Regions from separate parts of the Paracoccus sp. J39 genome, predicted to be linked through region 1. Evidence: riboswitches for the same ligand, from Rfam matches in the RefSeq annotation. Region 1 holds a riboswitch; the other holds the start of a gene.
The links. A riboswitch is a leader RNA that binds a small molecule or an ion and turns the genes downstream of it on or off. The one in region 1 is predicted to bind cobalamin.
Positions count from the first base shown of each region.

Region 1 (15,521 bases):
GTGATCATTTCGGCGGCAAGGCTCGGGTCGGAATAGCCGAGTTTATGCCATTGCTCAACCATGGCCGGGTTTTGGGCCAGCGCCTCCCATGTCGGATTTTCGAGGGTCTGCGGGTTTTTCGCGGACCCCGCGAGACCAAGCCACAAGGGAATATACAACGCGCCAATGGCCATGATCAGCAGGACGATCACGTCGATGATCTGGCCGATCTTGCCTTGGACGGGGGCATTGTATTTAGCCATGACGCAGGACCCTTTCCTCATAGCGCCTGGCTTCCCTGGCCTCTCGGGCTTCGTCGAGGAACTGGATATCCAGCCCGTACATGAAGTCCCGGTCCTCGCGATAGTGGCGCAGCATCGCCATGATGGCTGCCGAATTGAACAGCAGCACCACCGCCCCGCCGATCAGCAGCACCGTCCGCGCTGCCGCCGACGGCGCCAGCGACCAGGTCCCGATCGCCACGAAGATGATCGCAAACCAAAGTCCCAGCACAAAGGCCAATGCCACGGCGATGTCGCGCCGATGCATGGTTTCGATCCGTTTCGTCAGATTCGACACGTTGCATTCCTCCCTGAGGCCCGATTTTTGATAAGTCGTCCGCGTGGGCCGTAGCGCGATTCTTTCTGCGCTCGAAAGCTTTTTTCTCTACAGGAAAGGCATCCTGCGACATTCTGTCAAGTTTCTTCTTCAGCGGAGAGAGATTTTTGGCCGAGGGAACGCCGGTCAAGGCCGTGCGTGCCAAGCGCAAAGCGCGCTTGGTCGTCGCCTTGGGATCCATGAATTACATTGATATATCAAGCAATTGGTTTCACGGTCGCGCAAACCGGCGCCCGGTCCGCGCGACAGGATTTTCCCATGCGGGCGATCGTCAGTCGCGGCGAATCACCGGGCGACGGTGACGGTGCAATGCGCGCGTGCCATGACATCGGCCGCGACAGAGCCCAGCATCAGTCGCGACAATCCACGCTTGTCACCGGTTCCGACAACGATCTGGTCATAGGCGTTGTGCTCGGCATAGGTCACGATTCCCGCGGCGGCTTCGCGGTTGACGATGTCGACCTGCTTCACCTCGGCGACGCCGTTCTCGAGCGCGAGGGTGCGGGCGCGCTCGAGCTTGTCGGTCATTTCCTGATTGGTCCAATGATGGATGACCGGGCCACGCGCACCGCCATGGGCGATATTCACCACGCATATGGTCAGCGACGCGCCGAATTTCGCAGCCAGCTGTGCAGCGTAAGCGACGGCAATATCGGAATGATCGGTCCCGTCGGTTGGACAAAGGATCTTCTGGATCATCGGATTTCCTCCCTTCTTAAATCCACAAGGCGGGAGGCTCCCATTTTTACCTGTGACTTGCCAAGGAGTTTTTGAAGGAAGGGCCATAATTCCTGCAAGCCGGTTCCCTCGATTTGCAGCGGCCGGGCGATTGCCGCCGCCCCGCTGGCCCACGTCCGGATCGGCCAACCCGCGAAACGGCAAGCAAAAACGGAACGGTCGTCCTGGGGTTAGGGTCCGTTGATCTTGCGGTTATATGCAGAAGACGATCAGGATGGATGCGCCCAGGCTGCGGGTAAAACAGGGGAATCGAGGACGACGGATCGGGTGAGCGCAGGGCGGGACGAACTCCAAACCGCATGCTGTCCCGGATATCCAGATGGGCAAAGATCGGCGGCACATCGCCGCTGTGACCAGAGGCCAGCGCATTGGCCGACAGCACCTCGAAATGCGGTTCGCGCTGGCCGGTTTCGCCGCAGCGCGCAAAGCCCCGCAACCGGCGTAGCGCTTGATCGCTGATCATCGAAATCTGGACCTTCGGGCTATATTGCGCCATGGTCGCTTCTTCCGGATGGCGCGTCGGAAGCCGGGCCGCATCGCCGGCAAAGATGGCTCGGCCCTGCCCGGAGCACCATCCGCGACCCCGGAAAAGGACGACCCGAACCATTGACCTGCACGCCTCAAGCCGCCTCTCTCCAGTTCCGTCCGCCGGAGGGAGAGCGTTATCCCGCCTTCAAGCGCCACATCCCCGAACGGCTGTTCTATGTGGTTCCCGCGCTGATGTGGCTGGCGCTGGCGATCCGTTACCGCAGCCTGACGCTTCCCAGCGCCGCCAATCCCGCGATGGAGGCGGGGGGCCTGTGGGGCGAAAGCAAATCGCAGGGGCTGGACCTGTTCGGGTCGCAGGGCAGGGCGCGGCTGGCCCGTTTTGCCCGCCTTCGTTGCGATCCCGGAACCGAGGCCCCCGTGGATTGCGCCCTGGCCGCGATGGCCGAGGCCGGGCTGGATTTCCCGGTCGTCGCCAAACCCGACCGCGGCTATCAGGGCTGGGGAGTCAGGCTGATCCAGCGGGCCGGGGATCTGGCGGATTATCTGTCGGTGCAGCCTCCGGGCACCGTCATCCTGTTGCAGGAACTGGTCGACTTGCCCGGCGAGGCGGGGATCTTCTATCTGCGCCATCCCGACCAGGTGCGGGGACGCATCGTCTCGATGGCCTTCGTCTATCCGCCCCATGTGATCGGTGACGGTTGCCGCAGCGTGGCCCAGCTGGTCCGGGCCGACAAGGTCCTGCGTCCGAACAGCGCCATCTATCGCGACCGCCATCCCGAAAGCTGGGAGACGGTGCCCGGCCCCGGCGCCTTCCACGTCCTGACCAATGCCCGCAGCGCAAGGCTCGGCGCGGTCTATCGCGACGCGCAATCGCTGGTGACGCCGCAGCTGGAATCGCTGATCGACGAGATCTCGCGCGAGATACCGGATTTTCATTTCGGGCGCTTCGACATCCGCTTCCGCAGCGTCGAGGACCTGGGTGCGGCCCGCGATTTCAGGATATTGGAGCTGAACGGCGCCGGTGCCGAGATGCTGCATTTCTGGGCCGGCGGCAGCACGCTGCGGCAGGCATACGGTGCGTTGTGGAAACAGTATCGCTGGCTTTTCGCCATCGGCGATGCCATGCGAAGGCGCGGGGCGCGGCCCGTCGGCCTGCGCGCCATGATCCGGTTGCAGCGACAACAGGAGGCGCTGCGGCGCGTCTATCCCCAAAGCTCGTGAACATCCCTTGCGCAGCTGCGCGCCGGGCGAGACAATCCCGCCGTCGAGCGGTGCGGCGGCTTCAGTCCTCCGCAAAGGAGCCTTGCATGATTCCCGATCTGCCCATCTGTCCGCCCCCCGGCCAAACCATCGTGATCCCCGCGCCGGAACAGACGCTGGCCGAAGGGGCGCTGGGTTTCGTGCTTGAGCCGTTCCAGCCGTTGCGCGAACAGTTCTCGGCGATCACCGGCATCGGGCTGGAACCCGACGACGCCTGGCCCGGGGAACAGGGCCGCACGGTCCGGCAAATGCGGCTGGCGCGCGGGGACGGGCAGGCCCAACTGGGCTATCTGGCGGCGGGCCAACCCGGCGGGCGGCGGGTGATTTTCCTGCATGGCAGCCCCGGCACCGCCGAGGAATGGGACCGCTTCCTGCTGGACGTTCCGGTCGGGCAATATCACATGGCCGTGGACCGTCCCGGCTTCGGCGCCAGCGGGGAAAAGCCCGAGCCCGATCTGGCCGGTCAGGCCGCCGCCGTCGCCCCGCTTCTGACGGCGGGCGGGACCGGAGCCGCGGTATTGGTCGGCTATTCCTATGGCGGCCCGGTTGCGTTGCGGCTTGCCGCCGACTATCCCGACCGGGTTGCGGGGGTTTTGCTGATCGGCGGCGCCGCCGATCCGGAGCTGGAGGAAACCCATCCCCTGCAGCAACTGGCGGCGCTTGATTTCTTTGCCGGACTTCTGCCCACGGAACTGGCCAACGCCAATGCCGAGTTGATGAATCTTCGGCCCGGGCTTGAGGAGCTGACCCCCGACCTGGCGCGTGTCACTGCCCCCGTCACCATCGTCCAGGGGCTGGCCGATACGTTAGTGCCGCCTGAAAACGTGGCCTTCCTGCAGGCGCATTTGCCCGGCAGTCCCGGCCCGCGGCTGATCCTGATCGAAGAGGCCGACCATTTCCTGCCCTGGACGGATGCCGACTTGCTGCGCGCAGCTCTGGCTTGCGTCATCGGGGACGGAAAGTCGTCGTCTCAGTCGCCCGAGCGCCCCCCCTCGTCCTTGTCCGAGGCGAAATAATAGACCGTGAAGCGGTGGCTCAGCCAGACCGCGCCGATCACCAGCCCAACCATGACCGGCCAGGCCCAGTTGCCCAGCAGATCGAACAGGACCAGGTTGAGGCCGAACGCCCCGAAGAACAGCGCCGCCGTATATACTGCCGCGACCACGCCGTTCACGATTGCGAAACGGCGAAAATCGACGCGCAGGAAACCGCTGGCCATGAAGACCGGAGGCAACAGCCGTGCCAGCAGCGCCGCCGGCAGGACGCCGCGATCCAGCAGCCGCCGTCCCCGCTCCAGCATCTTGCCGTCCACCCAGCGCCGGACGAGACGGTTGCTTCCGGCCAGTGCGCCGATCCCGTAAAGGGCCCAGTCGCTGATGATATTCCCGGTTACCAGCGCCACCAGGGCCAGTCCGGTGCCGATCTCTCCTGCGGCGGCCAGTGCCGCGCCGGCGATGATCGCCCCTTCTTCCATGACAAAATTCGCAAGAAACAGCAGCAAGGCCAATATCAGCGGATTGCCCAGATATTGTTCGATAAGGGCTTCCACCGCGCGGAGTCTCCTTGGGGCGAGGGGCGGGACAGATCAAGCTAAGGACACCCACCCGCAAACGCAAGCCGCAAGGCTTGCGCCGGCGACACGCATGGCGCCGAACGCATCCAGATCGCGCGATGCCCAGAGGCACTCGGCCCCCCGGGGTGACGTCGATCTCCTCATCGATCTTGCCGCGATATCAAGCGCACTGCCATCAGGCGGGAAAAAGCAGATACTGCCCATCTAATCTGTTTATTTGACAACTCCCTTGTGCTATCCGGTCGCCGACGGTGCCCCGCAAGGGGTGAAAAGGGAATGCGGTGAGGGAAACCGATGCCGCAGCTGTGCCCGCAACTGTAACCGGGAGCGACCCGCATATGCCACTCTGCCCCAGGGCGGGGGAAGGCGCGGAACTCGCAAGGAACCGGAAGCCAGGAGACCTGCCGTCGCTGTCGCCCATCCCGCGGCCGGGACAAGCCGAGGGTGCGGATTTCCGCTGCGGTGACCCATGTGGATCGAAGGCAGCGGTATGTGCGATGCGACCGATAGAATCTGAACTCGCGCGCGCGGCGGAAGAACCGTCGCGGCGATGCCTTCGTATCCGGCTTCCCTTCCCGTTGAACGAGGATAAGTGCCGAAATGAAGGTCCGCCATATCATTCCCGTGCTGTTGGGCACAACCCTTGCCGTCCCGCCTGCCACCGCCGAGGACGCGGTGACGCTGGATACCATCGTCGTCACCGCCTCGCGCGCCGACCTGCCTGAACGCGCCATCGGCAGCGCCGTCACCGTCGTGACCGAGGAGCGCGCCCGCCGCGAACAGGCGAAGCGCATCACCGACCTGCTGCGGGACGTGCCGGGGGTTCAGGTCTCGCAGGACCGTCCCGGTGCCTGGACCAGCATCAGCATCCGGGGATCGGATAACGGCCAGGTGCTTGTCCTGATGGACGGGGTCCGGCTTGGCGATCCGTCCTCGACCGAGACGGCGTTCCAGTTCGACCATCTGGATGTCGAGGGCATCGACCGGATCGAGGTGCTGCGCGGCAACCAGTCCTCGCTTTACGGATCGGACGCGATCGGCGGCGTTGTCAACATCATCACCAGGCGCCCGGTCCAGGACGGCTGGCGGCTGTCCAGCGGATTGGAGCTTGGTCCGGACGGCTGGCGCCGGGCCACCGCGACCCTGCTGTGGAAAAGGGGCGATCTCGACGCCCGGGTCAGCGGCTTTTCCACGCATTACGACGGCCCGTCGCAGGCCGATCCGCGCACCAGCCCGGTTCCCGGCCCCATGGACGACGACGCCCATCGCGGCAACGGGATCGGCACGGCACTGGGCTGGCAGATCGCGCCGCAGTTGCGGGCCGAACTCTCTGCGCAGCGATACGTGGCACGAATACGATTCGCCGCCCAGTGACGGCAGCGATACGGTCGAAAAGGACGAATGGAACCTGGGCGCGCGCATCCTCCATGAAAGCGCCGACCGGACCCTGCGGCAGACGCTCAGCTGGGGCCGCTACAATGCCCGGCGAACCTATCATACCGGCTTTTCGCGGCCCGAGGGCGATGTCTACGACGGCATGCTGACCCGCTATGGCTACGACGTGACCTGGAAGCCGGCCGAGCCATGGTCGCTTGTGGGCGGCGTCACGCGCGAGAAGGAAGAAACCCTCCAGATCACCAATTATACCGGCAGCTTCATCGCCAGCAACGCCACCACCGCGCTCTTTACCGAGGCGGCCTGGCGTCCCGACGACCATCTGACCCTGACCGCCGCGCTGCGCCGCGACGACAATGATCAGTTCGGCACCTTCAACACATGGCGGCTGACCGGGGCCTATCTGCTTTCCGCCAGCGGCGCGGCGGATGTGAAGCTGCGGGCCAGCTATGGCACCGGTGCAAAGGCGCCGGGGCTTTATCAGCTTTACGATCCGACCTATGGCAATCCCGACCTTACGGCACAGCGTAGCCGCGGCTGGGACATCGGCGCGGATGTCTATTGGCCGGATGCCGGGCTGGAACTGGGCGCGACCTATTTCCAGAACCGGGTCGAGGACAAGATCGCCTGGGGCCTGCGCGAGGACGGCAGCTATGGCTATTACATGGCCGGCCGCACGCGCGAGAAAGGCATCGAGCTGTCCTGGCAGGCCGAAATCCTGCAAGACCTGCTGATCCAGCACAACCACACCTGGGTTCTGTCCCATAATGACGAAACCGGCCAGTGGCGCGGCCAGCCCAAGAACTCCGGTGCGCTGACCGTCAGCTATCGCCCCGGCGACTGGTCGGTGGGCGCGCGCCTGCGCTATGCCAGCCGCAACGGCCTGGGCGCGGTCAGCGGCTATGGGCAGGAGATTGGCGGCTATGGCGTGACCGACCTGCTGGCCAGCTATCGTCTGGATGAGCGGGCCGAACTCTATGGCCGGATCGAGAACGTCTTGGACAAGCAATACCAGACCAGCTGGGGTTACAACACCAACGACCGCAGCTTGTTCGCCGGCATCCGCCTGAGCCTGCAGGGGAACTGACATGACGAAGCTGACCATGGAAACGACCGTGAATGCCGAAGGGCGCGCGACGGAACATCGCTGGCCCGCACCGCTGGATCAGGACTGGCTGCAAGACTTCCTGACCGACATCTTCGACAATCATTGGCAGGGGCTCTCTTTCGGTCCCATCGTCGAGGGGGCCGCCTATGAATTGCGGCCACCGTCCAAGCCGCAGCGCATTTCGCTGCATGACGGCTATCTGACGGTGTTCTACCGGCTTCAGGGGCATTTTCATCTGTGCATCGGCCGCAACGAAGGCGCCGTGAAGCAGGGCGGCGAGGCGCTGGTCGCCCATCGTCGTCCGGGCAAGGCCGAGTTCTTCCGCAGCCTCGATCCCGACGGGCATCCCCGCTCGTGGGGATTCCGCATGGATAACGGCAAGGGCGAGCAGATGCTGAGCCTCTTCTTTCCCAACCCTTTCATCACCGCCGACGACCAGCTGGCCGACCAGCCGGACTGGGAGCGGCTGGCGACATGGGACCACGTTCGCCGCACCTATATCGGCATCGAGGACGGCGCAGCGGACCGGATGAGCAAGGGCTACAGGGGATGAAACCCATCGCCGCCCTGGCGGCGGGCCTTGCGGCCCTGCTGTCGCTCGGGATCGCCGCGGCACATGTGGGGGCGGGGGGCGGGCAATCCCTGCCCCCTGCGACACCTGCCGCGAAACCGCGCGTCGCCTCGACGGCGCTATGCGGGGATATGTGGGTGCTGGCGCTGGCCGATCGCGACCAGATCCTCAGCCTGTCGCGGGATGCGGCGGGCCCGTCCTCCCCCTATGCCGGAGAGGCGGCCGGTCTGCCCCGGAACCGCGGCAGCCTGGAGGAGCTGATCGCGGGCGATGCCGGCCTGGTGGTGACGGGCCAGGGCAGCTCGACCCAGATGCGCAGGGTTCTGGGGCGCTTCGGGATCGCCGAACTCGATCTCGGGGCGACTTCGGACCTGCAGGAACTGGCGGACAAGATCCCGCAGGTCGGAAAGCGGCTGGGTCAGCCCGAGCGCGGCAAGGCGCTGCGCGCGGCGTTCCTGCACGACCTCGCGGCCGCCGCCGACCCCGGCAGGGACGGGCCAGTGGTGGCCTATTATCGCCCCGACGGCGGCGGCGCGGGTGCCGGCACCATCGTGGATGCGGCGCTTTCCGCTGCCGGATACCGGAACATGCAGCGCAGGACCGGTCCCGCAGGCTGGGGCGGCATCCCGCTTGAGCAGATCGTGATGACCCCGCCCGGGGCTTTCGTGGTTTCCTATTTCGACACGCAACCGCCGGCGCGAAACGCCGGGCTGGGGCGCAATCCCGTCCTGCGGCGGGCTGCCGAACAGGGCGTGGTCCTGCCGGTCCCGGGCAAGCTCTGGCCCTGCGACCATCCGGTGATCTCGCAAGCCGTCACGCTTCTCGCCGGCGAGCGGGTCCGGCTGGAGGACGCGTTCCGATGATCCGCCCGGTTCCGCAGCTGGCGCTGAATATGGCGCTGCTTCTGACCTGCTGCGTGCTGGTCGTCATCTCGCTTGTCCTTGGCTATACGCCCATCCCGGTGGGCGAGGTGCTGCGGGGCCTTGCCGGTCTTGCAGACCCCAAGACCGTGACCATCGTGCAGGATCTGCGCCTGCCCCGCACCGCGCTGGCGCTGCTGATCGGCGGATCCTTGGGACTGTCGGGCGCCGCGTTGCAGGGGTTGCTGCAAAACCCCCTGGCCGAGCCGGGGGTGGTGGGCGTCAGCTCGGCTGCGGCCTTCGGCGCGGTTCTGGTCATCTATTTCGGGCTGGCCGCGACCAGTTCGTGGACCCTGCCGCTGTCCGGGATGGCCGGGGCACTGGCGGCGACGACGATCCTGTGGGCTCTGGCCGTGCGTGGCGCTGCCAAGCTGACCTTGCTGCTGACCGGGGTGGCGATAGGCGGGCTGTCGATCGCGCTGATCTCGCTGGTGATGAACCTGTCCAGCAACCCCTGGGCCATCAGCGAGATCGCCTTCTGGCTGATGGGATCGCTGAAGGACAGGACGCTTTCCGACCTGGGGCTGGCCGCGCCCTTCATCCTGATCGGCTGCGCGATGCTGATTGCCTCGGGCGGGGGACTCGAGGCGCTGACCCTGGGCGAGGATACCGCCCGCTCGCTGGGAACGCCGGTGAACCGGGTCAGGATGCAGGTGGTGCTGGGCACCAGCCTGTGCGTCGGCGCCGGGGTGTCGGTCGCGGGGGCGGTGGGCTTCGTCGGGCTGATCGTGCCGCATCTGCTGCGCGCTTTCACGGATCACGCCCCGGCAAGGCTGCTTCTGCCCTCGGCGCTGGGTGGGGCGGCGCTGCTGCTGACGGCCGATATCGCGATCCGGCTGATCGCCGTCGGGCCGGAATTGCAGCTTGGCGTCGTCACCTCGCTGATCGGTGCCCCCTTCTTCTTTGCGCTGATCTTTCGTTTGCAAGGAGAGCAGGCATGATCCCGCTGCACCTGAAAGGGGTGGGCGTCTCGCTGCGGGGGCGGGAAATCCTGCGCGACATCACCCTTGCCGTTCAGCCGGGCGGCATGACGGCGCTGGTCGGGCCGAACGGTGCCGGAAAATCGACGCTTCTGCGGGCGAGCCTTGGACTTGTTCCCCTGAGTTCGGGCGAGATCCTGCTTCAGGGCCGCAACCTGACCGCCGTGCCGCTGCGGGAAAGGGCGCGGCTGCTGGCCTATCTGGCGCAGGGCCACCACGCGATCTGGCCGATCCGCGTCCGCCGGCTGGTCGGGCTTGGCCGTCTGCCCTATCGAGGCTGGTCCAGACGGGCGGCGGCCATGGAGGATGCGCTTGTCGAGGCCGCCATGGCCCGATGCGGCGTGATGGGTCTTGCAGACCGGACCGTCGACACCCTCTCGGGGGGCGAAAAGGCGCGGGTCATGCTGGCCCGCGCCCTTGCCGTCGGTGCCGAGGTGCTGCTGGTGGACGAACCCATCGCCGCGCTGGACCCCCGCCACCAGCTTGAGGTCATGGCCCAGCTTCGCATGATCGCACGGGGCGGAACCGCAGTGGTCTGCGTGCTGCACGACCTGCAAATGGCGGCAAGGTTCTGCGACCGGGTCGCGGTCCTCGCGCAGGGCAGGATCGTGGTCGCCGGCCCGCCTGAAACCGCGCTTTCCCCCGATGTGTTGCGCCCGACCTACGGGATCGAAACGGTGAAGATCCAGATCCGTGGCCAGCAGCTTCCGGTCGCATGGGAGGTGACCGACTAGGCGGCACGGAAAACCACCGCCCGCGAAGGTCCAAGGGCAACGCGGGCAGGCCGCGGGCGTTGAGCGGCCCGCGCTTCCGGATCAACTTCCAGAACTGCGTGCATTGCAAGACCTGCGACATCAAGGACCCGTCCCAAAACATCAACTGGACCGCGCCCCCAGGGCGGCGATGGGCCGAACGACCCGAATATTTGACAAGGGAAACTTGTCGATCGCCAATCCTTCTTGGCGGTCTGATCGCCGAGGATCGGGAATAATCCTGCCAGTTTCTTGAGGCAAATCCTTGCCCGGCAGCAGGAGGCAGGCATGCAAGACTGTAAGCGCAACTTGATCGGCGGCGAATGGGTCTCGCCGCAGGCCTTCAGCGAGAACCGCAACCCGGCCGATCCAGACGAGCTGATCGGCCTCTATGCCCACGCCGAAGCCGGTGACGTGGCCCGCGCCGTCGAGGCGGCGAAGGCCGCCCAGCCGGCATGGGCTGCCGCCTCGCCGCAATTGCGCTCGGACGTGCTGCGCCGGGCGGGCGACATGCTGCTGGCCCGCAATAATGAGATGGGTCGGCTGCTGGCACGGGAGGAGGGCAAGACGCTTGCCGAGGCCAAAGGGGAGGCCCTGCGCGCCGCGCAGCTGTTTCACTTCTTCTCGGGCGAGGCGGTGCGCAATCCGGGCGAAAAGCTGACCTCGATCCGCGACGGTGTCGAGGTCGACGTGATGCGCGAGCCCCTGGGCGTCGTGGGTCTCATCACGCCCTGGAACTTTCCCATCGCCATCCCCGCCTGGAAGACCGCCCCGGCCTTGGCGGCAGGCAATGCGGTCGTGCTGAAGCCGGCCGATCTGACGCCGGGCTGCGCGCATCTGCTGGCCGAGATCTTGGTCGAGGCGGGATGTCCGGGGGGCGTGTTCAACCTGGTGATGGGCAGCGGTTCGGTCATCGGCAAGGCGCTGGTCGAGCATCCCGACGTCGCTGCGATCTCCTTCACCGGGTCCGAGCGGGTGGGTCGCGGCATCGCGGCGGGCTGCGCGCAGGGGCTGAAGAAGGTCCAGCTTGAGATGGGCGGCAAGAACCCGATGGTGGTGCTGGCCGATGCCGATCTGGATGTGGCCGTGAATGCCTGCCTCAACGGCGCCTTCTTCTCGACCGGGCAGCGCTGCACCGCCTCCTCGCGGCTGATCGTCGAGGAGCGGATCCATGACGCCTTCGTCGACCGGATGCGGCAGGCCATGGCGGCGCTGCGGATCGGCGATCCGCTGGACGAGGCCGTGCAGATCGGGCCGGTGGTGTCCGAGGGCCAGCTTGCGGGCAATCTGGACTATGTGCGGATTGCCGGGGAAGAGGGATGCGAGGTCGTGGGCGGCGAGCGGCTGGACCGTGCCGGCTATTTCCAGAACCCGGCGCTGTTCGTCGGCGCCACGAACCTGATGCGCACCTCGCGCGAGGAGATCTTCGGCCCCTGCGCCTCGGTCATCCGGGCCGCGGATTTCGACGAGGCGCTGGCGGTGGCGAATGATACGCCCTTCGGGCTTTCGTCGGGGATCTGCACCTCGTCCCTGAAACATGCGACGGCGTTCCGGCGTGGCTCCAGGGCGGGCATGGTGATGGTCAACCTGCCGACCGCCGGTGTCGATTACCATGTGCCCTTCGGCGGGCGCGGCGCCTCCAGCCTTGGCGGTCGCGAGCAGGGCCGGATCGCGATGGATTTCTACACATCGGTCAAGACCGCCTATGTCTTCGCGGGGTAGAGGATGAGCCTGCAGCAGGAACTGAAGACGATCCTCGGCGCCTCGGGCTGGATCGAGGGCGCGGATGCCGCGTCGTGGCAGCGCGACTGGCTGGATCGCTATGGCGAGGCGCCGCTGGGGGTGGCCCGTCCCGCCTCGACCGCCGAGGTCGCCGATGTGGTCCGGGCCTGCCATGCCGCCGGCGTCCCGGTGGTGGTGCAGGGGGGCAATACCGGGCTGTGCGGCGGCGCGGTGCTGGGGCGGGCAGGGGGCGTCATCCTGTCGCTGTCGCGGATGGCCACGATTTCGCAACCGGACGTCGCCAGCGCCTCGGTCGAGGTCGAGGCGGGGGCGGTGTTGGCCACCCTGCACGACGCGCTGGATGGATCGGGGATGATGTTTCCCATGCATCTGGGCGCCGAGGGATCGGCCCAGATCGGCGGGCTGATCGGCACCAATGCCGGCGGCAGCCATGCGTTCCGCTATGGCATGATGGCCGATCTGGTTCTGGGGCTGGAGGTCGTCCTGCCCGACGGCACGATCTGGAGCGGCCTTCGCGCGGTGCAAAAGGACAATGCGGGCTATCAGTTGCGCCGCCTGTTCGTGGGGTCCGAGGGCACGCTGGGCATCGTGACCCGCGCGGTGCTGAAACTGTTCCCCGCGCCGCGTCAGCGGGCCACGGCGTTTCTCGCCTTGCCCGATGAAGCGGCGGCGGTGCGCTTCGGGACGCGGTTGCAGGCAGAGGCGGGCCAGTTCCTGACCGGCCTGGAATTTTTCCCGGAACTTGGCTTGGAGCTTGCCCTGAAGCATGTCCATGGGCTGGCCTATCCGCTGGAGACGCGGGGCGGCTGCTATCTGCTGGTCGAGGTCGCGAGCGGCTCGGACAAGGTGCCTTTGGACGATATTCTGGGTGCCGTTCTGGAATGGGGCATGGCGGAGGGGCTTGTCCTCGATGGCGCCCTGGCCGCGTCCGAGGCGCAGCGCGCGGCTTTCTGGCGCCTGCGCGAGGAACAGCCCGAGGGCCAGCGGCTGGAGGGGGCGCAGCTGAAGCATGACATCGCGGTTCCGCCGGGCCGGATCGCCGAATTCGTGGACCGTGCGGGCGCGCTTTGCCGGGCGCTGGTTCCCGATGTGCGGATCAACCCCTTCGGCCATCTGGCGGACGGCAACATCCATTACAACCTGACGCCCCCCGAAGGGATGGCGGATTTCGCCGGTCAGGACCGTGAGCTTGCGCTGCGGCTGGCGCGGCTTGCGACCGAGATGGGCGGCAGCTTTGCCGCCGAACACGGTCTGGGCCGGGCGAAGATCACGCTGGCCGACGCCCTCCGCCCCGCCGCCGAACGCCGGCTGATGCGGGCGGTCAAGGCGGCGCTGGACCCCGAGGGCACGATGAATCCCGGCGCGGTGATCGGCAACTAAATCTTGTCGATGGGCCGGAAATCTTGATTTTGTCCGCCGCCCCGGACGGGCAGGATCACCCCAGACAGATGGTTCATTTGCGCCCGCTGGCCGGTTTTGAACGCCAGGGCAGGAAGGATACGGGAATGCGCAACGGAGGTCAGCTTCTGGTTGAAAGCCTGGTCGCGCTTGGCGCGGAAAAGGGTTTCGGCGTTCCAGGGGAAAGCTATCTTGCGGTGCTGGATGCGCTGCACGATACGCAAGGCAAGCTTGATTTCGTGCTGTGCCGGAACGAGGGCGGTGCGGCCTTCATGGCGGCGGCCTGGGGCAAGCTGACCGGCCAGCCGGGCCTGTGCTTCGTGACGCGCGGGCCGGGCGTCACCAATGCCTCGATCGGCGTGCATACCGCGATGCAGGATTCGGCGCCGATGATCCTGTTCGTGGGCCAGGTGGCGACCTCCATGAAGGGCCGCGAGGCGTTCCAGGAGATCGACTATCGCGCCGTTTTCGGCACGATTGCGAAATGGGCGGTCGAGATCGACGATGTCGGGCGCATCCCCGAGATCCTCGCCCGCGCATGGACCACGGCGCTGACCGGCCGTCCCGGCCCGGTGGTGATCGCGCTGCCCGAGGACATGCTGACCAGCCTGACCGACGCCGCGCCGCTGGCCGGTCCCGCGCGCATCACCGAGCCGGCCCCGACCGCCGAAGCCCTGGCCGAGGCGCTGGCGGTGCTGGAAGGGGCGGCACGCCCCCTGATCCTGCTGGGCGGCTGCAACTGGACCGAAGCCGGGCAGAAAGCATTGCAGGGTTTTGCCGAGGCCAGCGACATCCCGGTCGTCGCCGCTTTCCGCTATCAGGATCAGTTCGACAATTTCTCGCCGGTCTATGCCGGCGAGGCGGGGGTCGGCATGCCTGCCCATGTGCGCAAGCTGATCCTGGATGCCGATGCGATCCTGGCGATCAATGTCCGCTTCGGCGAGATGACGACGGACGGCTACACGCTGCTGGACGTACCGGTCCCGGCGCAAAAGCTGATCCATGTCCATGCCTCGGATCGTGAAATCGGCAAGATCTATCAGCCGACGCTTGGCATCCAGGCGGGGCCGAATGCCTTCGCCGCCGCCCTGCGCCCGGTAAAGGGCAACTGGGCCGCGTGGCGCGCGAATGGTCGCAAGGCCTACGAGGACGGTTTCGAGGCGCCCGCCCAGCCCTCGCCCGTGGATATGGTCCTGGCTACCGCGCATCTGCGCGAGGTGCTGCCCGAGGATGCGATCCTGACCAATGGCGCGGGGAATTTCACCGTCTGGCCGAACAAGTTCTACAAGTTCGGGCCCAAGGCGCGGCTGCTGGCGCCGCAATCCGGGGCGATGGGCTACGGCGTTCCTGCGGCGGTCGCCGCCAAGGTGGCCTTCCCCGAGCGCACCGTGGTCTGCTTCGCCGGCGACGGCGATTTCCAGATGAACTGCCAAGAGCTTGGCACCGCCATGCAGGCCGGCGCGCAGCCGATCATCCTGGTGCTGAACAACGGCATCTACGGCACCATCCGCGCCCATCAGGAGCGCAACTATCCCGGCCGCGTCTCGGGCACGACGATGGAGAATCCCGATTTCGTCATGCTGGCGCAGGCCTATGGCTACCACGCCGAACGGGTCGAGGCGACCGAGGACTTCCCGGCGGCCTTTGCCCGCGCCCGCGCCTCGCGCACAGGCGCGCTGCTGGAACTGAACATTTCGCCCGAGGCGCTGACCCCGCGCCAAACCCTGTCACAGATGCGCGAAGCCGCGCTGAAAGCAAAGGAAACCGCATGAGCGCCGCCCGTCAACAGATCCGGTTGGGTGCGGATATCGGCGGCACCTTCACCGACATCGCGCTGGATTGCCGCGGCACGATGTTTTCGACCAAGGTGCTGACGAATTACAGCGCGCCGGAACAGGCCATCCTGGACGGGATCGAGATCGTGACCCGCGACGCCGGCATCTCGCCCGCTGACCTGGACATCGTGATCCACGGCACCACGCTGGCGACCAATGCGC
Region 1 is NZ_JAEN01000026.1:22,539-38,059, forward strand. It holds gene L632_RS0118700 (hypothetical protein) at 1-242, opposite strand, end outside; gene L632_RS23145 (hypothetical protein) at 235-558, opposite strand; gene L632_RS0118710 (universal stress protein) at 883-1,296, opposite strand; gene L632_RS23150 (hypothetical protein) at 1,942-3,045, shown strand; gene L632_RS23630 (alpha/beta fold hydrolase) at 3,132-4,100, shown strand; gene L632_RS23635 (DedA family protein) at 4,055-4,633, opposite strand; cobalamin riboswitch at 4,890-5,081, shown strand; gene L632_RS25130 (TonB-dependent receptor) at 5,258-6,031, shown strand; gene L632_RS25010 (TonB-dependent siderophore receptor) at 5,988-7,139, shown strand; gene L632_RS0118740 (hypothetical protein) at 7,141-7,713, shown strand; gene L632_RS0118745 (ABC transporter substrate-binding protein) at 7,710-8,594, shown strand; gene L632_RS0118750 (iron ABC transporter permease) at 8,591-9,592, shown strand; gene L632_RS0118755 (ABC transporter ATP-binding protein) at 9,589-10,365, shown strand; partial or broken gene L632_RS24050 (4Fe-4S dicluster domain-containing protein) at 10,434-10,560, shown strand; gene L632_RS0118760 (aldehyde dehydrogenase family protein) at 10,672-12,105, shown strand; gene L632_RS0118765 (FAD-binding oxidoreductase) at 12,109-13,506, shown strand; gene L632_RS0118770 (thiamine pyrophosphate-dependent enzyme) at 13,632-15,296, shown strand; gene L632_RS0118775 (hydantoinase/oxoprolinase family protein) at 15,293-15,521, shown strand, end outside.

Region 2 (15,521 bases), on a different contig from region 1:
CTGGCAGGGGCGATCGGCACGCTTGCGGGCATCACCGTCGCCACCCAATTCGCCGGCCCGCTGGTCGCGCAGGAATCGGGCAAGAACGCCTCGGTCTATGAACAGCTGGACCTGTTCGGCAACGTCTTCGAGCGCGTGCGCGCCGATTACGTCGAGCAGGTGGACGACAAGAAGCTGATCGAGGCCGCGATCAACGGCATGCTGACCTCGCTCGACCCGCACAGCTCGTTCCTGTCGGCCAAGGACTACAACGACATGCAGACCCAGACCCGGGGCAGCTTCGGGGGCCTGGGCATCGAGGTCGGGCAGGAGGACGGGCTGGTCAAGGTCATCTCGCCCATCGACGACACGCCCGCCGCCGAGGCCGGGGTGAAGGCCGGCGACTACATCACCCATGTGAACGGCGAATCGCTGATGGGGCTGAACCTCGACGAGGCGGTCGAGAAGATGCGCGGCCCGGTCGGGTCCGAGATCAAGATCACCATCCTGCGCGAGGGCGAGAAGGAGCCCTTCGACCTGACCATCACCCGCGACATCATCAAGCTGACGGTGGTCAAGACCCGGATCGAGGGCCATGCCGTGGTGCTGCGCGTCACCACCTTCAACGACGAGACCATGGAGACGCTGCGCACCGAGATGGCCAAGGCGATCAAGGATGCCGGCGGCATCGACAAGGTCACGGGCTTCGTGCTGGACCTGCGCAACAATCCCGGCGGCCTGCTGAACCAGGCCATCGAGGTCTCGGACGCCTTCCTCGACAAGGGCGAGATCGTCTCGACCCGCGGCCGCAAGTCCGAGGACAGCGAACGCTGGAACGCCAAGGCGGGCGACCTGGCCGAGGGCAAGCCCATGGTGGTGCTGATCAATGGCGGCTCGGCCTCGGCCTCGGAAATCGTCACCGGGGCGCTGCAGGACCACCGCCGCGCCATCGTCGTCGGCACCAAGAGCTTCGGCAAGGGCTCGGTGCAGACGGTGATGCCGGTGACCGCCGAAAGCGCCATCCGCCTGACCACGGCGCGCTACTACACGCCCTCGGGCCGCTCGATCCAGTCGCTGGGCATCCAGCCCGACATCATCGTCGAGCAGCCGGCGCCGAAGCCGCAGGAGGAGGACGAGGACGGCAAGCCGCGGACCGAGTCGAAATTCCTGAACTCGGAAGCCGACCTGCGCGGCGCGCTGAACAACGATTCGATCAGCGACGAGGAGCGCAAGCAGATCGAGGAAGAGGCCAAGCAGGTCGAGGCCACCGCCAAGCTGCGCGAGGAGGACTACCAGCTGGCCTATGCCGTCGATATCCTCAAGGGCCTGGCGGCGGTGGATTACCATGCCCAGGCCGTGCCCGAGGCCGCGAAACCCGCCGTCACCGGCGAGGACGCGGCCCAGGGGGCGCAAGCGGAATGAGCGGCGATCTGCTGGGCCCCTCGGGCCTGCCCTACCGGCCCTGCGCCGGGGTGGTGCTGATCAACCCGGCGGGGCTGGTCTTTGCCGGGCAGCGCATCGACAATCCCGGCCCGGCCTGGCAGATGCCGCAAGGCGGCATCGACCGCGGCGAGACCCCGCGCGAGGCGGCCCTGCGCGAGCTGGTCGAGGAAACCGGAGTGACCACCGATCTGGTCGATGTGGTGGCGGAAACGCCCGATTGGGTGACCTACGACCTGCCGCCCGAGCTGCTGGGCAAGGTCTGGAAGGGCAAATACGGCGGGCAGAAGCAGAAATGGTTCGCCATGCGCTTCCTCGGCCCCGACGACGCCATCCGCATCGCGACCGCGCATCCCGAATTCGACCGCTGGCAATGGATGCGGGCGGTGGATCTGGTCGACAGCATCGTGCCCTTCAAGCGCGAGGTCTATGCGCGGGTGCTGGGCGAGTTTCGCGGAATCCTGGCCTGACCGCGCCGGTTGCGCGGCCGGTTTGGGTATTTGTGAAACAGAGAAAGCAAGAAGGGCGGCTTTCGGGGCCGCCCCTTTTCCTTAGCTGCGCAGCATGGCCAGCAGGCGGGTATCGGCATAGCCGTCGGGCGTCACGCCGCGGGAACGCTGGAAGGCCTTGATCGCCTCGGTCGACTGGCTGCCGAGCTTGCCGTCCACGCCGCCGGTGTCGAAGCCGCGGGCCATCAGCAGGCGCTGGATCTCGGCCTTTTCGCTGTTCGACAGCGTGCGGTCGCCGCGCGGCCAGCTGCCCTGGATGCCGCGGCGGCCGGCGATGGCCTCGCCCAGATAGGCCACGCCGAGGGCGTAGCTGTCCGAGGCGTTGTATTTCAGGATGGCGCGGAAGTTTTCCGTGATCAGGAAGGCCGGGCCGCGCGATCCCGCCGGTGCGAGGATCGAGCCCGAGGGCACCGGCGCGCCGCTGACCGTGCGCACGCCCATCGCCGCCCATTGGCTGCCGGAATGCTGCACCGACTTGCCGGCCTGGTTGAAGTCGAAGCCCTGCGGCAGGATGACCTCGGTCCCCCAGCTCTGGCCGGGGCGCCAGCCGTTCTGGCGCAGGTAGCTGGCCGTCGAGGCCAGCGCGTCGGTCGGGTCGTCCGACCAGATGTCGCGGCGGCCGTCGCCGTTGAAATCGACGGCGTGGGAGAGGAAGGACGAGGGCATGAACTGCGTATGCCCCATGGCCCCGGCCCAGCTTCCGACCATATGGGCGCTGTCCACGTCGCCGGACTGGATGATGCGCAGCGCCGCCACCAGCTCGCCGGCGAAGAATTCGCCGCGCCGGCCATCATAGGCCAGCGTCGCCAAGGCCGGCACGATCCGGGTATTGCCGCGATTGGCCCCGAAATTCGACTCCATGCCCCAGACCGCCAGCACGATCTCGCGCGGGACGCCGTAGCGCGCCTCGATGGCCGAAAGCGTGCCGGCATATTGCGCGGCCTTCGCCCGGCCGGTCGCGCCGCGGGTGCCGATGGCCCCGTCGAGATAGTCCCAGATCGGCTTGGTGAATTCGCTTTGCTTGCGGTCCAGCGCCACGATGCTGGGCTGGTAATGCGCCCCCGCCATGGCGCTGTCGAAGGTGCCGGGCGAGACGCCGGCCGCCAGGGCGCGCGGGCGGAAGCTTTGCACCCAGTTCTGGAAGCCGGCCTCGGAGCCCTGCCCGCCCGCCGTGGGCAGCCCGCCGAAATTGCCGCCGACACCGCCCGGGCCCTGGTTCATCGACACGCCGCAGCCTGCCAGGGCGATGGTCAGCACGGCCGAGGTCGCGATGCGGGAAATGCGTCTGGTCATTCTGCCTGTCCGTTCCGTTGCTCGTTCATGGGCTTTTCTTCTGGTTGCGGCCAGTCTAGCCCAGCCCGGCGCGGCTGGATAGGGGCCCCGATCAGCCGTCCTCCTCGGCAAAGAGCGGCTCCATCTGGGCGACGATCACCGCGTTCTCGTTCAGCGCGCGGTCCATCAGGGCGCGCTCCTCCTCGGGGATCTCGTGGCCCTCGGCCAGCCGCTCGTCGATGCTGCCATGGCCGGTGACCTCGATGGGCGCCAGCCCGGCCTGCTTGAGGATGGCGACGGTCTCGCGCACCGCCTCCTCCTCGGTCACGCCCGAGGCGTAGCAGACCAAAGCCGCGCCGCTGGCGCCTTCGGGCAGTCCGTCATCCGCGGCGCGGCCGACCTCGACCAGAAGCGTGTAGACCTGCTGGGCCATGGCTTTTCCTTTGCTGCATTTTCGCGTCATATCGCCCGAAACCGGAGGGAGAGACAATGAGCAAGAGCTTGAAGCGGGTGCAATCGGCGCTGCAGGCGGCCGGGCTTGCCGTCGAGATCCGCGAGACCGACGACAGCGCCCGCACCGCCGAGGGCGCGGCGGCCGCGGTCGGCTGCGCGGTCGACCAGATCGCCAAGTCGATCATCTTCCGCGGCGAGACGACCGGCCATGTCGTGCTGTTCCTGACCGCCGGCGGCAATCGCGTCGATCCGGCCAAGGCGACGGCGCTGGCGGGGCAAAGCCTCGGCAAGGCCGATGCGGACCTGATCCGGGCCGAGACCGGCTTCGCCATCGGCGGCGTCGCGCCGGTCGGGCATCTGCGGCAGGTCCAGGCCTGGCTGGACCCGCGACTGCTGGATTTCGAGACGGTCTGGGCGGCGGCCGGGACGCCGCGCCACGTCTTCGCCATCGCGCCGGAGGATCTGGTCCGCATCACCGGGGCGAAACGGGCGGATTTCACCGCCTGACAGGAAAAGGGGCGGGAAACCCCGCCCCGTTTTCGCTATCCGGCCACTGCCCGGTAAAGCCAGATCAGCACCACCGCGCCGATGAGCCCGGCGACCCCCTGCGCGAGCCAGCTGCCGGCCTGGGCGTTCAGCCCGACCAGACCCAGAAGCGCATTGCCGACGATGGCGCCGACGATGCCCAGGATGACGTTGAGGATGATCCCCGTATCCGCCTTCATGATGCTGCTGGCGATCCAGCCCGCAAGACCGCCGACGATGATCGCGGCCAGCCAACCCAAACCCTGCATGTGAAACTCCGCTTTCAGGATACCTGTGCGGGTTGAACGCAGCGGCGGCGCTTGGGTTTCACGCCGGTCTCACGCAGGGGTGAGTCCGGTGCAGGGCTGCAACAGGTCAGTCGCGCAGCAGCTCGTTGATCGAGGTCTTGGAGCGGGTCTGCGCATCGACGCGCTTCACGATCACCGCGCAGTAAAGGTTCACGCCGTTCTTCGAGGGCATCGAGCCGGCGACCACCACCGAACCGGCCGGCACCTCGCCATACATGACCTCGCCGGTCTCGCGGTCGACGATCTTGGTGGACTTGCCGATGAAGACCCCCATGCCCAGGACCGAGCCCTCGCGCACGATGCAGCCCTCGACCACTTCCGAACGCGCTCCGATGAAGCAATTGTCCTCGATGATGGTCGGACCGGCCTGCATCGGTTCCAGCACGCCGCCGATGCCGACGCCGCCCGAAAGATGCACGTTCTTGCCGATCTGCGCGCAGGAGCCGACGGTGGCCCAGGTGTCGACCATGGTGCCCTCGTCGACATAGGCGCCCAGGTTCACGAAGCTGGGCATCAGCACCACGCCCTTGGCGATATAGGCCGAGCGGCGCACCACGCAGTTCGGCACGGCGCGGAAGCCGGCGGCCTGCCATTGCGCCTGGCCCCAATGGGCAAACTTGCTGTCCACCTTGTCCCACCAGGTGCCGCCCTGCGGGCCGCCCATATGCACTTCCATGTCCTTCAGGCGAAAGCCCAGCAGCACGGCCTTTTTCGCCCATTGGTTCACATGCCAGTCGCTGCCGCGCTTTTCGGCGACGCGCAGAGCGCCCTTGTCCAGCGCCTCCAGCGTGGCCTCGACGGCGTCGCGAACCTCGCCCTTGGTCGCGGGGGTGATCTGGTCGCGGATCTCCCAGGCGGATTCGATGGCGGCTTCAAGTGCGTCATTCGACATGGTCTGGCCTCTCAACGGTGGAAACTCCTGTCCAAGGGCTATAAGCCGAGGGGTGCAGCCGCGCAATGTGCGGCGGTCCCCGCCAGAGGTTTGGATGACAGAACTAGAAGAGCGCAGCCACCCGTTCCGCGACAGCCATCAGGACGTGGCGGTGGCCGAGATCACCCCCGACACGGCCCAGACCCGCGCGCCGGCCTATCGGCTGGCCTTTACCGATACCGAATTCCTGCTGCGCGAGGAACTGCGCCCGGTGCGGCTGCAGCTTGAACTGCTGAAGCCGCAGATGATCATGGACGCGCGCGGCATCCGCTCGACCGTGGTGATGTTCGGCGGCGCCCGCATCCCCGCGCCCGAGCGGCGGGAAGGCGCGCGCACCCCGGAGCTGGCCGCCCTGTCGCATTACTATGACGAGGCGCGGCGCTTTGCCCGGCTGATGACGGAACGCAGCCTGGAAAGCTATGGCGCCGAGAACGTGATCTGCACCGGCGGCGGGCCGGGGGTGATGGAGGCCGGCAACCTGGGCGCGCATGAGGCGGGCGGCGCCTCGATCGGCCTGTCCATCGTGCTGCCGCACGAGCAGACGCCGAACGCCTATGTCACGCCCGACCTGTGTTTCAACTTCCATTATTTCGCCATCCGCAAGATGCATTTCCTGATGCGGGCCAAGGCGGTGACGATCTTCCCCGGCGGCTTCGGCACCATGGACGAGATGTTCGAGGCGCTGACCCTGATCCAGACCGGCCGCATGAAGCGGGTGCCCTTCATCCTGTTCGGGCCGGAGTTCTGGCACAAGGTGATCAACTGGCAGGCGCTGGCCGAGGCCGGCACCATCAGCCCCGAGGACCTGGAGCTGATCAGCTTCGTCGAAAGCGCGGACGAGGCGGTCGAGATCATCGACAACTGGGTGGTGCCCTGCCCCTGACGGGGCACCCCTTGCGCCGGCAGCCCCTCGCGGGCCTTCGCTTTCGGGCCCGATGGACGACTCGCTCCGGCCATGTCCCGCCGACGGCGATGCGCCGAGCCGAAGCCCGGCCGCCGCGCCTCGCCGCCCGGCCCGCTCTTGCGGCGAACCGCAAGGCCGGCAACGGGCGAGCCTGCGACCATCGCGTCGCACCGGCGCAGTAAAACCGTTAAAAGGCCGCTGGAAAACTCTGAAAAGGCTATGGTGCCGGAAATCGTTCCGGATCTGGTGAAGATCCGCCTCAGCATCGGGAATTTCCGGTCGAGTCTGTGGCGGGTTTTCTGGTTCCTGGCGCAGGCTGTCCCGACGCGTGGACTTTTTCAGCAGACAGTTAAGGCTTCTGCTCCGGCCGGGCCCCAGAGCGGGATACGCCGCAAACCCGTTCGCCGCAAACCTGCTCTGGCGAACCTGTCGACCGCCTGTGACGCCCGGGCGAGCCGTGATCTCGAAATTGCGCCGGCAATCGACCGTCACCCGGTCCAGCCCAGTGCCCCCTGTGCACCGCCTGATTTCAGTCGGCGAGCCATGACAGCCGCCACCCGCTCGCCGCTGCCATTCGGGCTGCGACGGTGCCGGGCAACGCAATTCCGGACGCGACGATTGCAATCGTCGCTATTTCGGCCACCAGGCGATGAAATCGGTCGCGCCGACAGCTTGCGGCTGGCCGCCTGAGCTGCGCTCGGGCAGAGGCTCGGCAGGCGGATCCGCCTGCTCTGCGCCATGACGATAGATCGCAAGGGAAAGCTCGGGCCGCAATTCGGGGTCGGGCGGATCCTCGGCGGCGCGGATCACGATGGTGCCGAGTTTCAGCGCCCGCCGAAAGGATTCGTCATCGCCATAGATCGCGGTCAGGAACCTGATCACCTTGGCACGGAACACGGCGCGATCCTGGGGGCCGTCCATATCCTCGGCCGCCCTGGCCGGCTTGACGGCCTGCCGCCGGGGCGGGGCCGCTTCGGTCTGCTGCGAGCGGTCGATGCCTCCGCGCCCAAGCGGCACGTCGCCGGCGGCGGCACCGGATTCCTCGACCACCGGCACTTCGGGCTGGGCGCGGGCGATGGTTGGACCGACGACCTCGACCTCCCGCGCCGCCTGGGGGGTGGCGGGGCCGGCCCGGCTGTGGATCTGATTGACGATTGGGATCATGACATACCCCGGAAACTGATGACCTTGATGGCCCATCCTAGCAGAAAGGCCCGGGAAATTCACCTGGGCCCTCCCGGCATTCTGCCTAAAAACTTAATCGTTCAAAGGCGTTGCACTCATTCGCGATGATAGGGGCTGCCGGCGAGGATGGTGGTGGCGCGATAGATCTGCTCGGCCAGCATGACGCGGACCAGCATATGCGGCCAGACCATGCGGCCGAAGCTGATCGCCAGGTCGGCCCGGTCGCGCAGGCCGGGGTCGATGCCATCCGCGCCGCCTATCACGAAGGCCACATCCCGGGCCTGGTCGCGCCAGCCGGCGATTCGCGCCGCGAATTCCGGAGAGCTGAGCATCTGGCCGCGCTCGTCCAGCACCACCAGGGCCGCGCCGTCGGGGACGGCCCTGGCCAGCAGCGCCGCCTCGGCCGCCATGCCGCCGCCGCGCCGGTCCTCGACCTCGGCCAGCGTCACGGGGGGCAGGCCCAGGCTGCGGCCCGCCTTGGCCTGACGGTCCAGGTAATCGGCGATCAGCTTCGCCTCGGGGCCCTGCCGCAGCCGCCCGACCGCGGCAATGACCATGCGCATGGGTCAGTTCTGGGTCTTGCGGGCCTCTTCGGCCGCGTGTTCGGCACGCATCCGGTCAAGCGTGGCCGAGCGCAGCGCGTCGGCCGGCATCCACATCTTTTCCAGTTGGTAGAATTCGCGGACTTCGGGACGGAAGACATGGACGATCACGTCGTCGGTGTCGATCAGCACCCAATCGCCGGTTTCCTTGCCCTCGATCCGGGCCGAGCGGCCGGTCTGCTCTTTCAGGCGCTCGACCAGCTTCTCGGCGATCGAGGCCACCTGCCGCGCGTTGCGGCCCGAGGCGATCACCATGTGATCGGCCATGGCCGAGCGGCCGCGCAGGTCGATGGTCACGACATCTTCGGCCTTGTCGTCGTCAAGAGAGGCAAGAATGCGGCCCAGTAGCTGATCGCTCGTCAGCCCGGACTCCGCGGTGGTCGCAGCCGGCGCAGAAGCCGGCGAGACGGTATTGGACAGGGGTTCATCCTCCGGTCATCACGCCGATCTCCCCCGGCGCCGGGGCCCTAGTAATGTAGCACGGAATCGCGCCTGCTCAATGTGGCGGCGGCGGATTTCTGGCTGGCTCGGCCGAGGAACAGGCGGAAAGCGGCAGATTCCCCCAGGGATCGACGCATCGCACCTGCCCGGCACCCCAGGCCAGCTGCCGGGTTTCGGCCCCCGCCACCCCCTGCGCCGGGCCCGGCCGGTCCTGTTCCAGGCCCACCGCCAGCGCAAAGGCGGCCACGCAGAGCAGGGGAATCGTCCGCAGGATGATGCGAATCAGCATGATCGGTCCCTTTCTTGTTCCTTGCATAGAAAATAGGGACCATTTCCCAACTTGGAATTAACAGGACCGTGTGGCGATATTGAATATGACGTGAAATCGACCTATTACTGCTGTCATGCGAGGATTCGTCTATTTCGACATTCACGACCGCGCCCGCCTGCCGGGCCGGTTCTACGGCGAAAGCCTGTCCGTCACCGCCCGACTTTGACGACGGCGGGCGCCTTTGCGCGCCCTGCCGCAGGTTGCGGCCCCTCCGCCCTTTCCCAGCTAGTCTTCCAGAAAAGAGACAGCCATGACCGGCAACACGAACGCGGGCGCGCCCCGCACCCTCTACGACAAGATCTTCGACGCCCATGTGGTCGAGCGTTCCGACGACGGCACCTGCATCCTCTATATCGACCGCCACCTGGTGCATGAGGTGACCTCGCCCCAGGCCTTCGAGGGCCTGCGCATGGCCGGGCGCAAGGTGCGCCGCCCCGACCAGACCATCGCCGTGCCGGACCACAACGTGCCCACCACCGCCGACCGCGTGGACGGCATCGAGAACCCCGAGGGCCGCATCCAGGTCGCGGAACTGGACAAGAACGCCCGCGAATTCGGGCTGAACTATTACCCGATGAACGACATCCGCCAGGGCATCGTCCATATCGTCGGGCCGGAACAGGGCTGGACCCTGCCCGGCATGACGGTGGTCTGCGGCGACAGCCATACCGCGACGCATGGCGCCTTCGGCGCGCTGGCGCATGGCATCGGCACCTCGGAAGTGGAACACGTCCTGGCCACCCAGACGCTGATCCAGAAGAAATCCAAGAACATGAAGGTGGAAATCACCGGCAAGCTGCGTCCCGGCGTCACCGCCAAGGACATCACGCTGGCGGTGATCGGCAGGACCGGCACCGCCGGCGGCACCGGCTATGTCATCGAATATTGCGGCGAGGCGATCCGCGACCTGTCGATGGAAGGCCGCATGACCGTCTGCAACATGGCCATCGAGGGCGGCGCCCGCGCCGGCCTGATCGCCCCGGACGAAAAGACCTTCGACTATTGCAAGGGCCGCCCCCATGCCCCGAAAGGCGCCGCCTGGGAGGCCGCGGTCAGCTGGTGGAAGACCCTCTTCAGCGACGAGGGCGCGCATTGGGACAAGGTCGTCACCATCCGCGGCGAGGACATCGCCCCGGTGGTGACCTGGGGCACCTCGCCCGAGGACGTGCTGCCGATCACCGGCACGGTCCCCGCCCCCGAGGATTTCGAGGGCGGCAAGGTCGAGGCCGCGCGCCGCAGCCTCGACTACATGGGCCTGAAGCCGGGCACCCCGCTGAACCAGATCAAGATCGACGCGGTCTTCATCGGTTCCTGCACCAATGGCCGGATCGAGGATCTGCGCGCCGCCGCCGGCATCCTCAAGGGCCACAGGCTGGCGCCGGGCGTGCGTGGCATGGTCGTGCCGGGCTCGGGCCTGGTGCGCATGCAGGCCGAGGAAGAGGGTCTGGACAAGATCTTCATCGACGCCGGCTTCGAATGGCGTCTGGCCGGCTGCTCGATGTGCCTGGGCATGAACCCCGACCAGCTGGCGCCGGGCGAACGCTGCGCCGCGACCTCGAACCGCAATTTCGAGGGACGCATGGGCCGCGGCGGCCGCACGCATCTGATGTCGCCGGTCATGGCGGCGGCGGCGGGCATCAAGGGCCACCTGACCGACGTGCGCGAGCTTCTGGTGGAAACCGTCTGATGCTTCGGGCGGGGCCCCTAGCGGCCCCGCCGCAGAAGCAGCAGGGCGTTGATCGCGATCAGCACCAGCCCGGCATTCTCGAACCAGAAGTTGAACTTGAGGTTCGCGAAATCCATGCTGATGAGCATATCGACATGATGGAAACCCACCGCGCGCACCAGCACGAAACCGCACAGCACGGCCAGCCCCAGCAGGGCAAGGCCGTTGCGGCGCATGTGCCCGCGCACGGCCTTCGTCGCCCAGATCAGCGCAAGCACCACGCCCAGCACCAGCCCGGCGATGAAGGCCAGCTGCACCAGGTAGCGGTTGTCGTACCAGCCCTGCGCCCGGGCCATGCAGCGTCCGGTGGCGGTCAGCGCCGTCTGCAGGTCAAGCTGCTTGTTCAGCGCCAGGAACGCCATCAGCCCGGCGATCGCCAGCCACAGCCCGCGCGCCGCGCCGGCCGGCCGGCGGCGCAGCACCTTCACCGCCAGGAACAGGCAGACAAGATACGAGAGCACCGTCAGCCAGCCGGTGATCTCGGGATCGCCGATCTGCGGCGTCCAGTCGCGCGCGATGCAGGCGCGCAGGGCGGCGAAACTCGAAAACCCGAAAAACATCAGCAAGACCCGTATAGCCATGGCGCCAGGCGCCGCTCGGGTCTCGGTTAACGGGCGCGCGCGCCCCAAGTCAATTCTGCGAGGATCAAGACATGGACAAGTTCACCACCCTGACCGGCATCGCGGCGCCCATGCCGCTGGTCAATATCGACACCGACATGATCATCCCCAAACAGTTCCTGAAGACGATCCACCGCTCGGGTCTGGGCAAGAACCTGTTCGACGAGATGCGCTACGACGCCGAAGGCAACGAGATCCCGGATTTCGTGCTGAACCAGCCGGCTTACCGCGAGGCGCAGATCATCGTCGCCGGCGACAATTTCGGCTGCGGCTCGTCGCGCGAACATGCGCCCTGGGCGCTGCTGGATTTCGGCATCCGCTGCGTGATCTCCACCAGCTTCGCCGACATCTTCTACAACAACTGCTTCAAGAACGGCATCCTGCCCATCGTCATGCCGCCCGAGGTGGTGGAGGTGCTGATGGAGGACGCGAAGAAGGGCGCCAACGCCCGCATGACCGTGGACCTGGAAAACCTGACCGTGACCACCTCGGACGGGCAGAGCTTTCCCTTCGAGCTGGACCCGTTCCGCCGCCATTGCCTGCTGAACGGGCTGGACGATATCGGCCTGACCATGGAAAAGGCCAGCGCCATCGACACGTTCGAGGCGCAGATGGCCCAGAGCCGGCCTTGGGTGTAAGGGCGCTTGCCGGGGCGGTCCTGCTGGCCGTCCTTGGCCTTGCCGCCCATGCCGAGCCCTTGCGGATCGCCACCTACAGCCCCGACCTGTCGCGCGACGGGCCGGGGCTTTTGTTGCGCGACCTCGGTCGCGAGGATGCGCAGGTCGCCGCGGTCGTCGCCGTGCTGGCCGAGACCCGGCCCGACATCCTGCTGCTGACCGATTTCGACTGGGATCTGGACGGCCGGGCGCTGGACGCCTTTGCCGCAAGGCTGGCCCGGGCCGGGCTGGACTATCCGCACCGTTTCGCGGCGCGACCGAATTCCGGCATGGCGACCGGGCTGGACCTGAACGCCGACGGGCGGCTGGGCACGGCGGACGACGCGGAGGGCTATGGCAGATTCTCGGGCCAGGGCGGCATGGCGATCCTGTCGCGCCATCCCATCGGGCCGGTCACGGATTACACCGGCGCCCTGTGGCGCGACCTGCCCGGCCACCTGATGCCGCCGCTGCCCGAGAAGGTGGCGGCGATCCGCCGGCTGTCCTCGACCGCGCATTGGGACGCGGTCGTGACGGTGAGGGGCAACCCGCTCCACCTGCTCGCCATGTCCGCGACGCCGCCGGTCTTCGATGGGCCCGAGGACCTGAACGGCCGGCGCAACCATGACGAGCTGGCCTTCTGGCTGCACCACCTGCCGGGCGGCCCTTTCGTGCTGGCCGGCAACCTCAATCTCGACCCCATGGACAGCGAGGGCCGGCCCGAGGCGCTGGCCCGGATCATGGCGCATGTCACCGACCCCCGGCCCCGTAGCGCCGGCGGGGCGGCAGCAAAGGGCGGCGTGAACGACCGCCACAAGGGCGATCCGGCGCTGGATACCGGCGACTGGCCCGACGACAAGCCGCCCGGCAACCTGCGCGTCGATTACGTCCTGCCGGCCAAGGGCCTCACGGTGCTGGACGCGGGCGTGTTCTGGCCGGCCGAGGGCCCGCTGGCCGAGGCCGCCCTGGCCGCTTCCGCGCACCGGCTGGTCTGGGTCGATCTGGACTGGCCGCCGGCCCCGTGATCCGGACAAGCCCGCCTGCCTCGATCCCCGCGCGATCCCTCGGGCATCTTCTTCGTTCTCCAAATACCCATGCGACAGCGCCGCCCGCCGGCCCGCCGCCCGGTCCTCGATTCCGCTTGCCGCCGCGGCGGCGGCGCAGGTAACATATGCGTGTATCGGTGCCCCTTTCCGGGGCCAAAAGGGAATGCGGTGCGGCCCGGGGCATCCGGGGCCAAATCCGCAGCCGCCCCCGCGACTGTAAGCGGAGAGCGGACGCCCATCATGCCACTGGCCAACCGGCCGGGAAGGCGGGCGTCTGCCGTGACCCGCAAGCCAGGAGACCTGCCGATGCGCAAAACCGCAACGTCGTCGGGTTGGACGACATAAGGAAAGGGTCGCAGATGACCGCAAAACCCATGACCGCCGCGGGGGCCAGCCGCGCCTCGGTGCTGTTTCCCGCCATCGCCGCCTTCGCCATCGGCTTCGGGCTGATCTTCATGTCCGGGCTGGTGCAGGCCGAAACCCTGCATGACGCCGCACATGACGTGCGTCACGCCACCGGCTTCCCCTGCCACTGACATGTTCTCGCGCATTCTGACCAGCGGATTGATCGCTGGCGCTGCAACGGGGCTGATTGCCGCCCTGTTGCAGCTTTGGTTCGTGCAGCCGGTGCTGCTGCATGCCGAGCTTTACGAATCCGGGCAGCTGGCGCATTTCGGCGCCGAATCCGTCAGCGCGCATCAGGATCTCGGCCCCTTCGAATGGACCCGCAACATGCTTTCGGTGCTGTTCACCATGCTGGTCTATGCCGGCTACGGGCTGATGCTGGTGGCGCTGATGGCGGTTGCCGAATCGCAGGGCAATGCGGTCACGGCGCGGCGGGGGCTGCTTTGGGGTCTTGCCGGCTACCTGACCATGCAGCTCGCCCCCGCCTTCGGCCTTGCCCCCGAGGTGCCGGGCGTCGCCGCCGCCGATGTGCAGATCCGCGCCATCTGGTGGCTGGGCACGGCACTGGCCACCGGGCTTGCTCTGTGGCTGATCGCCTTCGGCAGGGGCTGGCCGGCCTGGGGCGTGGCAATCGTGCTGATCCTGGCGCCGCATCTGATCGGCGCGCCGCAGCCCGACAGCTATGCCGGCCCGGTCCCGCCCGAGCTTTCGGCCGAATTCGCCGGCCGCGCGCTGGGGGCCGGCGCCCTGGCCTGGGCGGTGCTCGGCCTGCTGGCCGGCTGGTTCTGGCAGCGCGAGGGGCAGCGCGCGCCCCTTCCGCAAGCCGCCTGATCCGGGCCGCAGCCCTTCCGGCCGGGCGCGCAGCCGTGCCCGGCCCTTTCCATGAACCGGGGGGACAGACATGGATCGCTCGATCCCGATGCTGCTGATCGGCCTGATCTTCGGCGGCGGCATGGGCTTCGTCATCGCCGCCGCCAACGGCATCACGCTGGACGGTCACGACCACGGCGCGCATGGCCATGGCGCGCAGGCCGCGGCGCATGACCACGGCGCGCCCATCGACCTGCCTGCTGGCAGCGCCACCGCCTCGGCCCGGCTGGAGCCCGACAGCGTCGCGGGCTGGAACCTGTTCCTGCAAAGTCCCGGCTTCTGCTTCGCCCCCGAACATGCCGGGCTGGCCGACCGGCCCGGCGAGGGGCACGCGCATCTTTACCTGAACGGCCGCAAGATCGCCCGGCTCTACGGCCCGGCCCATCACCTCGACGCGCTCGCGCCCGGCGACCGGCTGCGGGTCGAGCTGAACGCGAACGACCACCGGCCGCTGACGGTTGCCGGCCAGCCGCTCGCCGTCGAGCTGACGGTGCCCGACCGGCCGATCGCCATCCGCGCCGGGGCCGCGGGCCTGCCCGACAGCGCCATCTGCGCGGCGTCCTGATGGAGTTCGGCCCCGAGGACAGCGCCGCACTGGAGCGCATCCTGCGCTGGCGCCGCGACGTGCGGCATTTCCGCGACGACCCCATCCCCGAGCCACTGCTGGACGAGTTGCGCGCGGCGATGGAACTGGCGCCCTCGGTCGGCAATGCCCGGCCCTGGCGGGTGATCCGGGTCGAAAGCCCGGCGCTGCGCGCCGAGATCCGCGCCGATTTCCTGCGCTGCAATGCCGAGGCCGCCAACCGCTATCAGGGCCGGCAGCGGCAGGAATACGATGCGCTGAAGCTGGCCGGCCTGGACCGCGCGCCCGTCTGGCTGGCCGTCTTCACCCGGATCGACCCGGCCGAGGGCCATGGCCTCGGCCGCGCCACCATGCCGCAAACCCTGCGGCAATCGACGGCCATGGCGATCCATGCGCTGTGGCTGGCGGCGCGGGTGCGCAACCTGGGCCTCGGCATGGTCTCGATCCTCGATCCGGCGCGGATCACGGCACTGCTGCAAGCCCCCGACCACTGGGAGTTCTCGGCACTCCTCTGCCTCGGCTGGCCCGAATTCACCGACGACACGCCGCTGCTGCACCGCGCGGGCTGGCAGGAAAACACCGCGCGGGACTGGCAGCGGCGCTGAGCCCTACATCTTCTCGCCGGGCAGGCGGCTGGCCTGCCGCACCCAGTCGGCAAACTGGTCCTCGTCGAAAGGCCCCTCGGGGATGTGCAGGTAGCGCACCTCCGGATGTTTCGAGGCGACCGGCGGCATC
Region 2 is NZ_JAEN01000029.1:21,069-36,589, reverse strand. It holds gene L632_RS0119600 (S41 family peptidase) at 1-1,401, shown strand, start outside; gene L632_RS0119595 (RNA pyrophosphohydrolase) at 1,398-1,889, shown strand; gene L632_RS0119590 (lytic murein transglycosylase) at 1,971-3,221, opposite strand; gene L632_RS0119585 (hypothetical protein) at 3,313-3,633, opposite strand; gene L632_RS0119580 (YbaK/EbsC family protein) at 3,690-4,160, shown strand; gene L632_RS0119575 (GlsB/YeaQ/YmgE family stress response membrane protein) at 4,196-4,447, opposite strand; gene dapD (2,3,4,5-tetrahydropyridine-2,6-dicarboxylate N-succinyltransferase) at 4,554-5,378, opposite strand; gene L632_RS0119565 (LOG family protein) at 5,473-6,300, shown strand; gene L632_RS0119560 (hypothetical protein) at 6,952-7,485, opposite strand; gene rlmH (23S rRNA (pseudouridine(1915)-N(3))-methyltransferase RlmH) at 7,602-8,069, opposite strand; gene rsfS (ribosome silencing factor) at 8,073-8,528, opposite strand; gene L632_RS0119545 (hypothetical protein) at 8,605-8,838, opposite strand; gene leuC (3-isopropylmalate dehydratase large subunit) at 9,131-10,567, shown strand; gene L632_RS0119530 (hypothetical protein) at 10,585-11,166, opposite strand; gene leuD (3-isopropylmalate dehydratase small subunit) at 11,259-11,864, shown strand; gene L632_RS0119520 (endonuclease/exonuclease/phosphatase family protein) at 11,855-12,907, shown strand; cobalamin riboswitch at 13,047-13,251, shown strand; gene L632_RS0119515 (CbtB domain-containing protein) at 13,288-13,464, shown strand; gene L632_RS0119510 (CbtA family protein) at 13,466-14,164, shown strand; gene L632_RS0119505 (hypothetical protein) at 14,235-14,768, shown strand; gene bluB (5,6-dimethylbenzimidazole synthase) at 14,768-15,391, shown strand; gene L632_RS0119495 (DUF1801 domain-containing protein) at 15,395-15,521, opposite strand, start outside.
Region 2: another riboswitch for cobalamin. It lies ahead of L632_RS0119515 (CbtB domain-containing protein); the one in region 1 lies ahead of L632_RS25130 (TonB-dependent receptor).